2 regions of the Shimia sp. FJ5 genome follow, and region 1 is predicted to be linked to the other one. Evidence: riboswitches for the same ligand, from Rfam matches in the RefSeq annotation. Region 1 holds a riboswitch; the other holds the start of a gene.

Region 1 (4,843 bases):
CCGGTGCGTGCGCCAGCAGGTGGCCGGATCCCATGCCGGTTGGGGCAACAGGCGAAACTCTTCGTCGAGGAAGGCGACCCAGTTGAAACCGTCCATCCGGAAATGCAGTTGAAGCCACAGGAACCTCTCGCCGATCATAAAGACCTTGTAGTCGGTCGGAGCGGGGAACCCTCTTTCGTCGAGGACGAAAGCCTCGATCAGGAAGGAGGAGAAGTTGAACGGAAAGACCTTACCTTCGTGGCGACAGAATCCGCGCTCGGCCATCTTTGCGAGCTCTTGTCCGACGGTTGCCGGGTCGAAGGGAACGCCGCCTCGTGAGAGATCGATGCCGTTGCGCACAAGTGTCACGCCGAAGGAATGACCGGCGCCTACGGGTTTGATGACGAAGCTTTCCGGCAAATCCGGGGCCAGTTCGGTCAGCGCCTCTGCGATGCGGTCTTTTGGCACGATATGAAGCAGATCCGGCAGCGGCACATCGTGGCTTTCAAGAAAGCGGCGCTCTTTCAGCTTATCAAGCTGTGTGAAGGGGAAAGGATTGCTTGGCGTGCCGATGAAGCGGTTTTCTGTGTCGCGGCGCAGTCGGAACTGCGCGTCGTGTTGATACCAGCGCTGTTGGCGGGCTACGAGCTTTTCATAGATGAAAGCCCCGCTCTGTGCGGCCTTGTCGACAAGGGCCGAGGTGTCGCGCACATGGGTGGCTGCGAAATCCGCGCGATCCACGACGCGGGTGATGATCTCGTGGATCTGGAGGCCGGCAAGGCGGTCTTCGGAAGCGGCGAGCAGGTCGCGCAAGATCTCGACAAGGCAATAGGGCACGAGGCCCGCCAAGACGCGATCCTCGGAGAACGCCCGGAAGATGGCCCCGACAGGATCGTGGGATTTTGACCCTGCCTTTGCAGGCAATGTGGCCCGCAGCAACAGGCCCCAGCGGGGTTGCTGCGGGCGTTGAACGGAATGCTCGATGATCTCGGATGCTGCGCCAGAGGCGGGTGTGGGGGTGCGGACGATATTGATATGCGGAAAACGTTCGATCAGTGCCGCGGCGCGCTGGCCCTCTGTTTCGGATGAATCGTCAGACCGTATCCAACCGCCGCGCGGCAGATCGGACACGCAGAGGTGCGCGCCGGAGAAGGCCTCGTGTGTCTTGTGGCAGAGGGAGGCGAGTGTCTCGTCCTTTTCCAGCCTGACCGCCACTGGCACCGAGGTGTCGAGGCAGCCAACGGTGTCCTTCAGCACCGGATCGCGTTCGCGGTTTGACACGACATGGCATAGGAGCGTGTCTTGGCGTCCTGAGAGCGCCTTGTCCTCTCCGGTGAGGCGAGCGATCAGCGCCGAGGCCAGTGTATGCAGCAGCAAGGGAAGCGTTGTGCCAAGGCGCGCGGCGCAACGCTCGAGCGCGTCGGTCTCGGAAGGGCGCAGCTCTGCCTTGGCGTCAAGGCTCGCGAAGATTTCCCAGGTTGTCTTGGCGACGCGTGGCAACGGTCTTGTGGTAGTGATGTCGGCGCGGGCAAGACATGCGTCGAGGGTGGTCACGTGCTGTGCGCCGTCCGGGCCATTGGCGCGCTGGGCTTTCCAGAGCGCGACGTCGGAGAAATCAAAATCCTTTGCTTCGGCGTTTTGCAGGCGGTTTGAGGCAATCATCTCGCGCAGCTGTCGAGCGAGCCTGTGCATGCTTATACGGTCCGAGAAGACATGGTGCATCGTGATGCACATCCAATGACGGCCTTCGCTATTCGGGTCGGAAAGGATCAGGGCGCGGGTGGATGGTTTAAACGGCGAGCAGGGCTTGCCTTCAAAGGCTTCGATCAGGCGCATGGCCTCTTGGTCGGATGCGGGTGCGTCCTTGACCTCGACCGGAAGCTGGAGACCGGGCAGCGCCTGTTGTTGTACCGTGTCGCCTGACTGCACCAGAACCATACGCATGGCCTCGTTCGCGTCGCAGAGGGACTGCGCGATTGCGGGCAGAAACGGCGCGCGGATGAGCGAGGCAGGCATTGATAGACAGAGGCTTATGTTCGCCCATGGCCCCCAGCTTTCTTGCTCGAGCTGCGCCCACAAGACCTGTGGCCCAGCGAGGGCAATAGGGGCGGATGGGTCTCGAAGATCGGACGGTGCGGGCCGGGCTTCGGTTTTTTCGCCAAGGGCCTCAAACAGGAGGTCGATGCTGGTCTCACTGAGGAGAAATTCATAGGCCACGTCGTAGCCGAGCAATTGAAGCTCTTCCAAAAGCTCCGCAGCGCCGAGCGAGTCGAGCCCTTGAGAAACAAGGGACCGTTCCGCATCAACGGGCGTTTGCAGAATTCTCGAGGCAAGGTCGATCAGGGACGTCCGGGAGATCGGATCGGACGGCTCATCTCTGAGCTTTGAGGCCATCGCAATGATCCTCTACAAAAAATCGTTAAACACATACTTTAGCATTACCAGCGTCGAAAAAACTTATCCAAAATACACCATTACGGCAATAGAAGAGTGGTCTGTATGTATCAAATTGAAACGGTGCCAAGGGCGCTTGTCCAGACATGAGTGTGAGATGCTTTGGACTCCGATCGTGTTTTGACCGCGTGCCTGATTTCCGCGCGGTGCCGCCTTGTGACGCATACCACTTTGACACGGTCAGACGAACCCGTTACCCCTTCGAATACCAGGGGCGCCGTGAGGCTGAGATGTACCCTTTGAACCTGAACCGGATAATGCCGGCGGAGGGAGGTACCGGTCAGTTCGCGCATCGCCCTTGATGTCTTTCGACCGTCTCTCCCGTGCGGCGGGAGAGAGATCATGACCCAAACCCTGCTTAAAGACATGCGCGCCAAGGCTCCCTTGGTGCATTGCATTACCAACTATGTGGCGATGAATATCGCCGCGAATGTCGTCCTTGCGGCGGGCGCCTCTCCGGCGATGGTGCATGCGCCGGAAGAGATGGAGGCCTTCACCCCTTTGAGCGGTGCTGTCACGGTCAATATCGGCACGCTTTCGGCGCAGTGGCTCGAGAGCATGCGGGTGGCGGTGCGGGTGGCCAATGCCCATGGGATACCTTGGGTTCTGGACCCGGTCGCGCATTTCATCAGCGGCTTTCGCAAACAGGCGGCGCAGGACCTTCTTGGGATGCGCCCCGCTATTTTGCGCGGCAACGCCTCGGAGATCATGACCCTTGCCGGAGAAGCCGGGGCGGGAAAGGGCGCGGATAGCGGTGATGCGGTCGCAGATGCCGAAGGGGCGGCCAAGGCACTTGCTCGCGAATATGGCTGTGTCGTTGCCGTCACCGGGCCAGAGGATTTCGTGACCGATGGGGCACGCATGGCGCGGGTGGCAGGCGGTTCCGCGTTGATGCCTCAGGTCACGGCGCTGGGCTGCTCACAGACAGCATTGATGGGGGCCTATGCCGCTGTCGGGCCGGCCTTTGACGCCGCTCTTTCGGCACTGGCGCATTTCAAGGTTGCCGGGACGCAGGCCGCCGCGCGCGCCGAGGGGCCGGGCAGTTTCCAAGTCCATTTTCTCGATGCTCTGGCCTCGGTTGAACCATCACAGCTTGAGGCGGCGATCATGGAAGTGGCCCTGTCATGAGCGAATTGCGAGAGCACTTGCGGCTCTATCTGGTGACCGATCCGGAGATGTGTCGAGCGCGAGGCGTCGTGGAAACGGTCGGGCAGGCTGTCGCCGCCGGAGTGACCATGGTGCAGTTGCGGGACAAGGACATCAGCACGCGTGACCGCATTGCCTTGGCTCTGGCGCTGAAAGACGCGTTGCAGGGGACCGGGGTGCCGTTGGTCATCAATGATGATGTGGAGGCCGCGACCGCTGCAGAAGTGGATGGCGCCCATATCGGTCAGGGCGACATGTCGTCGGTAGAGGCGCGTGCGCGGCTTGGCGCGGGAAAGATCCTTGGCCTGTCCTGCGAGACGCCCGAGGCCGTTGTGGCGGCAGACCCTGCCCTTGTCGACTACCTTGGGTTGGGGCCGGTTTTTGGCACGGCGACCAAAACCGATCATGCGACTCCCATCGGCCTATCGGGTCTTGCAGAGCTTGCGGGGTTGAGCCGGTTGCCGAGCGTAGCGATTGGCGGGATCAAGGCCATGCACCATGCGCAGGTGTTGGCCGCCGGGGCCGATGGCTCGGCCGTCGTGTCGGCCATTTGTGGCCAGCCGGATATCGCCGCCGCAACGCAGGCCTTTTTCCCAGAGGCGCAGCCATGATCCCGAATGTTCTTAGTATCGCGGGATCCGACCCCTCGGGCGGGGCGGGAATTCAGGCGGACCTGAAATCCATCTCGGCCAATGGCGGGTTTGCCATGGCTGCGCTCACCGCGCTGACCGCGCAGAATACGGCGGGCGTGTCGGGTATCCATCTTGTGCCTGCCGAGTTTGTGCGCGCGCAGATCGACGCGATCTTTGCGGATATCCGGGTCGATGCGGTGAAGATCGGCATGATCGCCACGGCAGAGATCGCAGAGGCCGTGGCCGATGCCTTGGAGGGTCGGGCCGTTCCGGTCGTGCTTGACCCGGTGATGATCGCCAAGGGCGGCGCGGCGCTGTTGCAGCCAGACGCCGTGGCGATGATACGCACGCGCCTGTTGCCTTTGGCGACGGTGGTGACGCCGAACCTGCCGGAGGCGGCGCATTTGCTGGACAGTGAGATCGCGACCAGCCGTGTCGAGATGGAAGAGCAGGGCCGGGCGCTGCGTGCCCTGTCGTCAGGGGCGGTCTTGATCAAAGGCGGCCATCTCGAAGGCGCGGGCAGCCCAGACTGCCTTGTGTTTGCGGACGGATGCCGATGGTTCGAAAGCCCGCGCAGGCAGACGCAAAACACCCATGGCACGGGCTGCACACTGTCCTCGGCGCTGGCCACA
Region 2 (4,843 bases), on a different contig from region 1:
ACCACGAAAAGCCCCACCCCGATGACCAGTGGCGAGGCGGCAATCCCGAAAAGCCCGACCGCCTCGAACCCGCGCCAGGACGCCGCCGCAATCGCGATTGGCAGCGCCAGCGCGAGCATGATCCCCGTCGAGGCCAGCGCCACGCAGAAGGACACAACGGCCGCCGTCCAGACCTGTGCAGGCATCTTCCAAAGCCCCGCCGCACCCTCAACCGCGACCATGACTATCGGCACCAGAAGGAACAGGGACGCCGCCGTGATAGAGACGAAATCGAGACTAACCTTGCCCAATCCGCCCGAATCCCAACGCGTCACAACCCGGTCCAACCCCGCGCCGAACCCTTCCGCGACCGAAGCCCTGAGCGCCAAAAGCGCCGCCACCCCGACAAGCACGATCTGTACCGTCGCCAAGAGCGCCGCGCGCCCAAGGTCAAACTCGAAATGAAACGCCTCGTAGATGGCCAACTCCACGGTCGTCGCCCTCGGCCCGCCGCCAAGCGTCAGCGCGACGGTAAAGCTCGAGATGCAGAGCGCGAAGATCACCACCGCCGCGAGCGGCACCGCCCGGCGCAGCATCGGCCGCTCGATCAGCCGCGCCATCTCCCGCGGACCAAAGCCAAGCTGCGCGGCGAGGCGGAACCGCTCTGCCGGGATCTCCTGCCAGCCCTGAAGGATCAACCGCGTCGCCAGCGGCACATTGAAGAACACATGCGCAAGGACGACGCCATGCAGCCCGTAGATTTGTACCTCCGGAAGCCCGACCCAGCGCAGCGCGACATTGAGAATCCCGCCCCGACCAAAGACCGACAATAGGCCAAGCACCGCCACAATCACCGGAAGGATGAATGGCGCGCCAAGAAACCCAATGATCGCCCGTCGCCCCGGAAAGGCCCGCCGCGCCAAGGCCCGCGCCACCGGAATGGCGAGCAACACGCTCAGCACCGCCGACAGCAGCGCTTGCCAGACGGTAAAACGGATCGCCGCCCAATCGGACGGCCCAAGCCCCCGCCCTGCCTCGGCGCGCAGGACGACAGCCAGAAGCGTACCAAGGATCAGCGTGGCGACACATACCGCCGCCACGCCGCCTGGCCACCGCCTTACTTGGAGAGCGCCGCGCGCCATTCCGCCATCGCTTTTTCGCGGATCGCCGCGACATCTCCCGCCGGGATAAGCCGTGCCTGCTCCGGCCCGATGGGCTTGGCAAAGGCATCCGGCAGCGGCTCATCCGGCGTAAAGGCCGGGTACATCCAGTTGGTCGTCGGAATGACCGATTGGAACGCGTCCGTGGTCATGAAGGCAAGGAACTTGTCGGCCAGCTCGGGCTGATCCGAATTGGCGAGCTTCCCGGCCACCTCGATCTGCATGTAATGCGAGGGGAACGGCGCGGCGGCCTTGCTCTCGTCCTCTTCGGCCACGATGTGATAGGCGGGCGAGGTCGTGTAAGAGAGCACCATGTCCGCTTCGCCCTCAAGGAAGAGGCCATACGCCTCGGACCAGCCCTTGGTGACCGTCACGACATTGTCGGCAAGCCCTTCCCAGATCGCACCCGCCTCGTCGCCATACTGCTCCTTAACCCAGAGCAGAAGGCCAAGCCCCGGCGTCGAAGACCGCGGATCCTGGATCACGATGGAGACATCCGACGCCGCCAGCTCTTCAAAGCTCCCCGGCACATCGGCGAGCTTTTCCGTATCATAGATAAACGCGAAATAGCCCCAGTCATACGGCAGGAAAAGCGGGTCTTCCCATGCACCGGCCTCACCGGACGGATTCGGCACATCCGGCGCAACGCTTTGACCATGCGGCGCAAAAAGGCCCGATTCGGCCGCAGCGCCGGTTAGGTTCGTGTCGAGGCCAAGCACGATATCGGCGTCGCTGCGCGCGCCTTCGAGACGCAACCGCGCCAGAAGCGCCGCGCCATCGCCCGCGGCCACGAATTTCAGATCACAGTCACAGGTCTCTTCAAACGCCGCCTCGATCTGTGGGCCGGGGCCCCAATCGGCGACGAAACTGTCATAGGTGTATACGGTGAGAACAGGTGTCTCGGCCCATGCGGCCGTGGACATCAAGGTTCCCGCTGCAAGCGCAAGATACTTCATGGCATCCTCCAAAATGCGACGGGCGGGGCAAGTTCTGGAGCGAGCCATACCTTCCCTCCGCCGGTCTTAACCGGTTCAGGTTCAACGGGTTCGCATGCATCGCATCTCAGCCTGTTCCCTCACGAAACAGGCACCCCGAGGTGAGCGCGACCCTAACAGCGTGTATTCTGATGACAAGCGAATTCCCGGAGAGGGGGTGCTCCCGCCCCTTCGACGCGCGGCAAGCCGCGCCTCGCAAGCGTTGGGCGTGGCTGGGGGCAAGCCCCCAGACCCCATTTCCAATTGGGGGGCCAGCCCCCCAAGCCCCCCGGAGGCATTTCTCCAGAGAAGAAGACAAAACCGTCCATGCTTTCTTCTCTGTGGCAAATACTCCCGCCGGAGGCATGAAATCTTCAAACCCTTCTCCAGCCGCGATAAACCTTGAGAAACCGCCCCCCGGCGGCTATTGCGACCGGGAACAAAGGAGCGTTTCTCATGTCGATGAACAGTTTCGGACATCTCTTCCGCGTCACCACCTGGGGCGAGAGCCACGGGCCCGCTCTTGGCGCGACGGTCGATGGCTGCCCTCCCGGTGTGCCAATCGAGGCGGAGATGCTGCAACACTGGCTCGACAAGCGCCGCCCCGGCCAGAACAAGAACACGACGCAACGCAATGAGCCCGACGCGGTGAAGATCCTCTCGGGCGTGTTCGAGGGCCAATCGACCGGCACCCCGATCCAGCTTATGATCGAAAACACCGATCAGCGTAGCCGCGACTACGGCGACATCTCCGAGACCTTCCGCCCGGGCCACGCCGATATCACCTATTGGCAGAAATATGGCATCCGCGATTATCGCGGCGGTGGCCGCTCCTCGGCCCGTGAAACCGCTGCGCGTGTCGCCGCTGGTGGCGTGGCGCGCGAGGCGCTCAATGCGCTCCTGCCGGGGATCGAGATCAAGGGTTACATGACCGCCATGGGCGAGCTCGATATCGACCGCGCCAAATTCGATTGGGATCAGATCGACCAGAATCCGTTCTGGATTCCGCAAGGGCCGGAGGTCGCGCAAGACTGGGAGGATTACCTCCAGAAACTGCGCAAAGCTCACAACTCTGTCGGCGCGATCATCGAAGTGGTCGCCCGCAACGTGCCTGCGGGCCTTGGCGCGCCGGTCTATGGCAAGCTCGACACCGACCTTGCCGCCGCGATGATGTCGATCAACGCCGTGAAAGGCGTCGAGATCGGCGAAGGCATGGCCGCCGCCCGGCTCACGGGTACGGACAATGCGGACGAGATCTTCATGGGCGAGGACGGTCCCGAATACGGCTCGAACCATGCGGGCGGCATCCTCGGCGGCATTTCCACCGGTCAGGACATCACCGTGCGTTTCGCCGTCAAGCCGACCTCCTCGATCCTCTCGCCCCGCCGCTCGATCCGCAAGGATGGCACGCCGATCGAAGTCATCACCAAAGGCCGCCACGACCCCTGCGTCGGCATCCGTGCCGTGCCCGTGGGCGAGGCGATGATGGCCTGCGTGATCCTCGATCACCTTCTGCTGCATCGCGGTCAGGTCGGCGAGAATCGCGGCAAGATCGGCTAAGCCTTGGGCGCGATCCTTTCCATCACCTTCCCGATCTACGCCGCCATCGCCATCGGCTACGTCACCGTGCGGCGCGGCTGGTTCAAACCGGCGGATCTACAGGTTCTGGGCCGCTACGTGATGGACATCGCGCTCCCGGCGCTTCTGTTTCATGCAGTGGCAAGCCGCGATTTCGCAGAGGTGCTGAACCCCGGCTATATGGCCGCCTTCGCGCTTGGCGGGTTGGCCACGATTACAATCGCCTTCCTCTGGTTTTCGGCCACCGCGCCGGACAAAGGCCGCCGCGCCATCGCCGTCATGGGATCGACCTGTCCCAACTCCGGCTTTATCGGCTTTCCGCTGATGCTCCTTGTCTTTCCAGACCATGCCGCCGTGATCCTCGCGCTCAACATGCTTGTGGAGAATGTGCTCTTGATCCCGATCTGCCTGATCCTGCTCGACATGGCGCGCGGTGGCTCGGACATGGCCCTCGCCCGCCGCATCGGCGCGATCCTCCTTGGCGTCCTCAAGCGTCCGATGGTCATCGGACTCCTACTCGGCCTCGCCGCCTCTGTCCTGTCGCTGCCGATCCCGGAGCCACTCACCCGCCTGTTCCAGATGCTCGCCGCCTCCGCCTCTGCGCTCTCGCTCGTGGTGATCGGGGGAACACTGGTCGGTCTGCCGCTCAAGGGAAACTGGCGCCTCGCCGCACAGATTTCGGGCGCCAAGCTGATCCTGCATCCGGCCATGGTCGCGCTTGCCGCTACGGGGCTGGCAGGCCTCGGCCTCTTTGCCCTGCCCCCCGACCTCTTCGCCGCCGTGATCCTCTCCGCCGCCATCCCGATGTTTGGCCTCTACACGGTGTTCGCACAAGAACACGGGCTTCAGGGCGTCGCCTCCATCGCCATGCTTATGGCAACCTCAGCCGCCTTTGTGACCCTCTCGGCGCTGCTCTTCTACCTGACCTGATCCCACGCCACTGGCATGGTCAGCGGCCCGCGAAACGCCCAACCGCCAAACCGCGTCTCGCCTACAAGGCGTAGGCCCTCGAGACGTTCGAAAATCATCGGCAAGGCCACCTCCGCGATAAGACATTTCGACGCCCACGCCCCGGCACAGAAATGCGGCCCCGCTCCGAAACTGATCGACGGCGCAAGGTCGCGCGTGATGTCGAAAATCTCAGGGCGCTCG

What was found. Region 1 has a riboswitch for thiamine pyrophosphate ahead of thiM (hydroxyethylthiazole kinase). Riboswitches for the same ligand answer to the same signal wherever they lie in the genome.
Region 2: it holds a riboswitch for thiamine pyrophosphate, as region 1 does, so the genes downstream of both, thiB (thiamine ABC transporter substrate binding subunit) here and thiM (hydroxyethylthiazole kinase) in region 1, are expected to answer to the same signal.

The regions. Positions count from the first base shown of each region.
Region 1 covers NZ_JAWJUV010000005.1:112,308-117,150, forward strand. The annotation lists gene R1W01_RS15680 (AMP-binding protein) at 1-2,373, opposite strand, end outside; TPP riboswitch at 2,634-2,722, shown strand; gene thiM (hydroxyethylthiazole kinase) at 2,776-3,561, shown strand; gene thiE (thiamine phosphate synthase) at 3,558-4,190, shown strand; gene thiD (bifunctional hydroxymethylpyrimidine kinase/phosphomethylpyrimidine kinase) at 4,187-4,843, shown strand, end outside.
Region 2 covers NZ_JAWJUV010000002.1:64,848-69,690, forward strand. The annotation lists gene R1W01_RS06865 (thiamine/thiamine pyrophosphate ABC transporter permease ThiP) at 1-1,121, opposite strand, end outside; gene thiB (thiamine ABC transporter substrate binding subunit) at 1,097-2,095, opposite strand; TPP riboswitch at 2,131-2,243, opposite strand; gene aroC (chorismate synthase) at 2,570-3,673, shown strand; gene R1W01_RS06880 (AEC family transporter) at 3,677-4,621, shown strand; gene R1W01_RS06885 (cytochrome P450) at 4,609-4,843, opposite strand, start outside.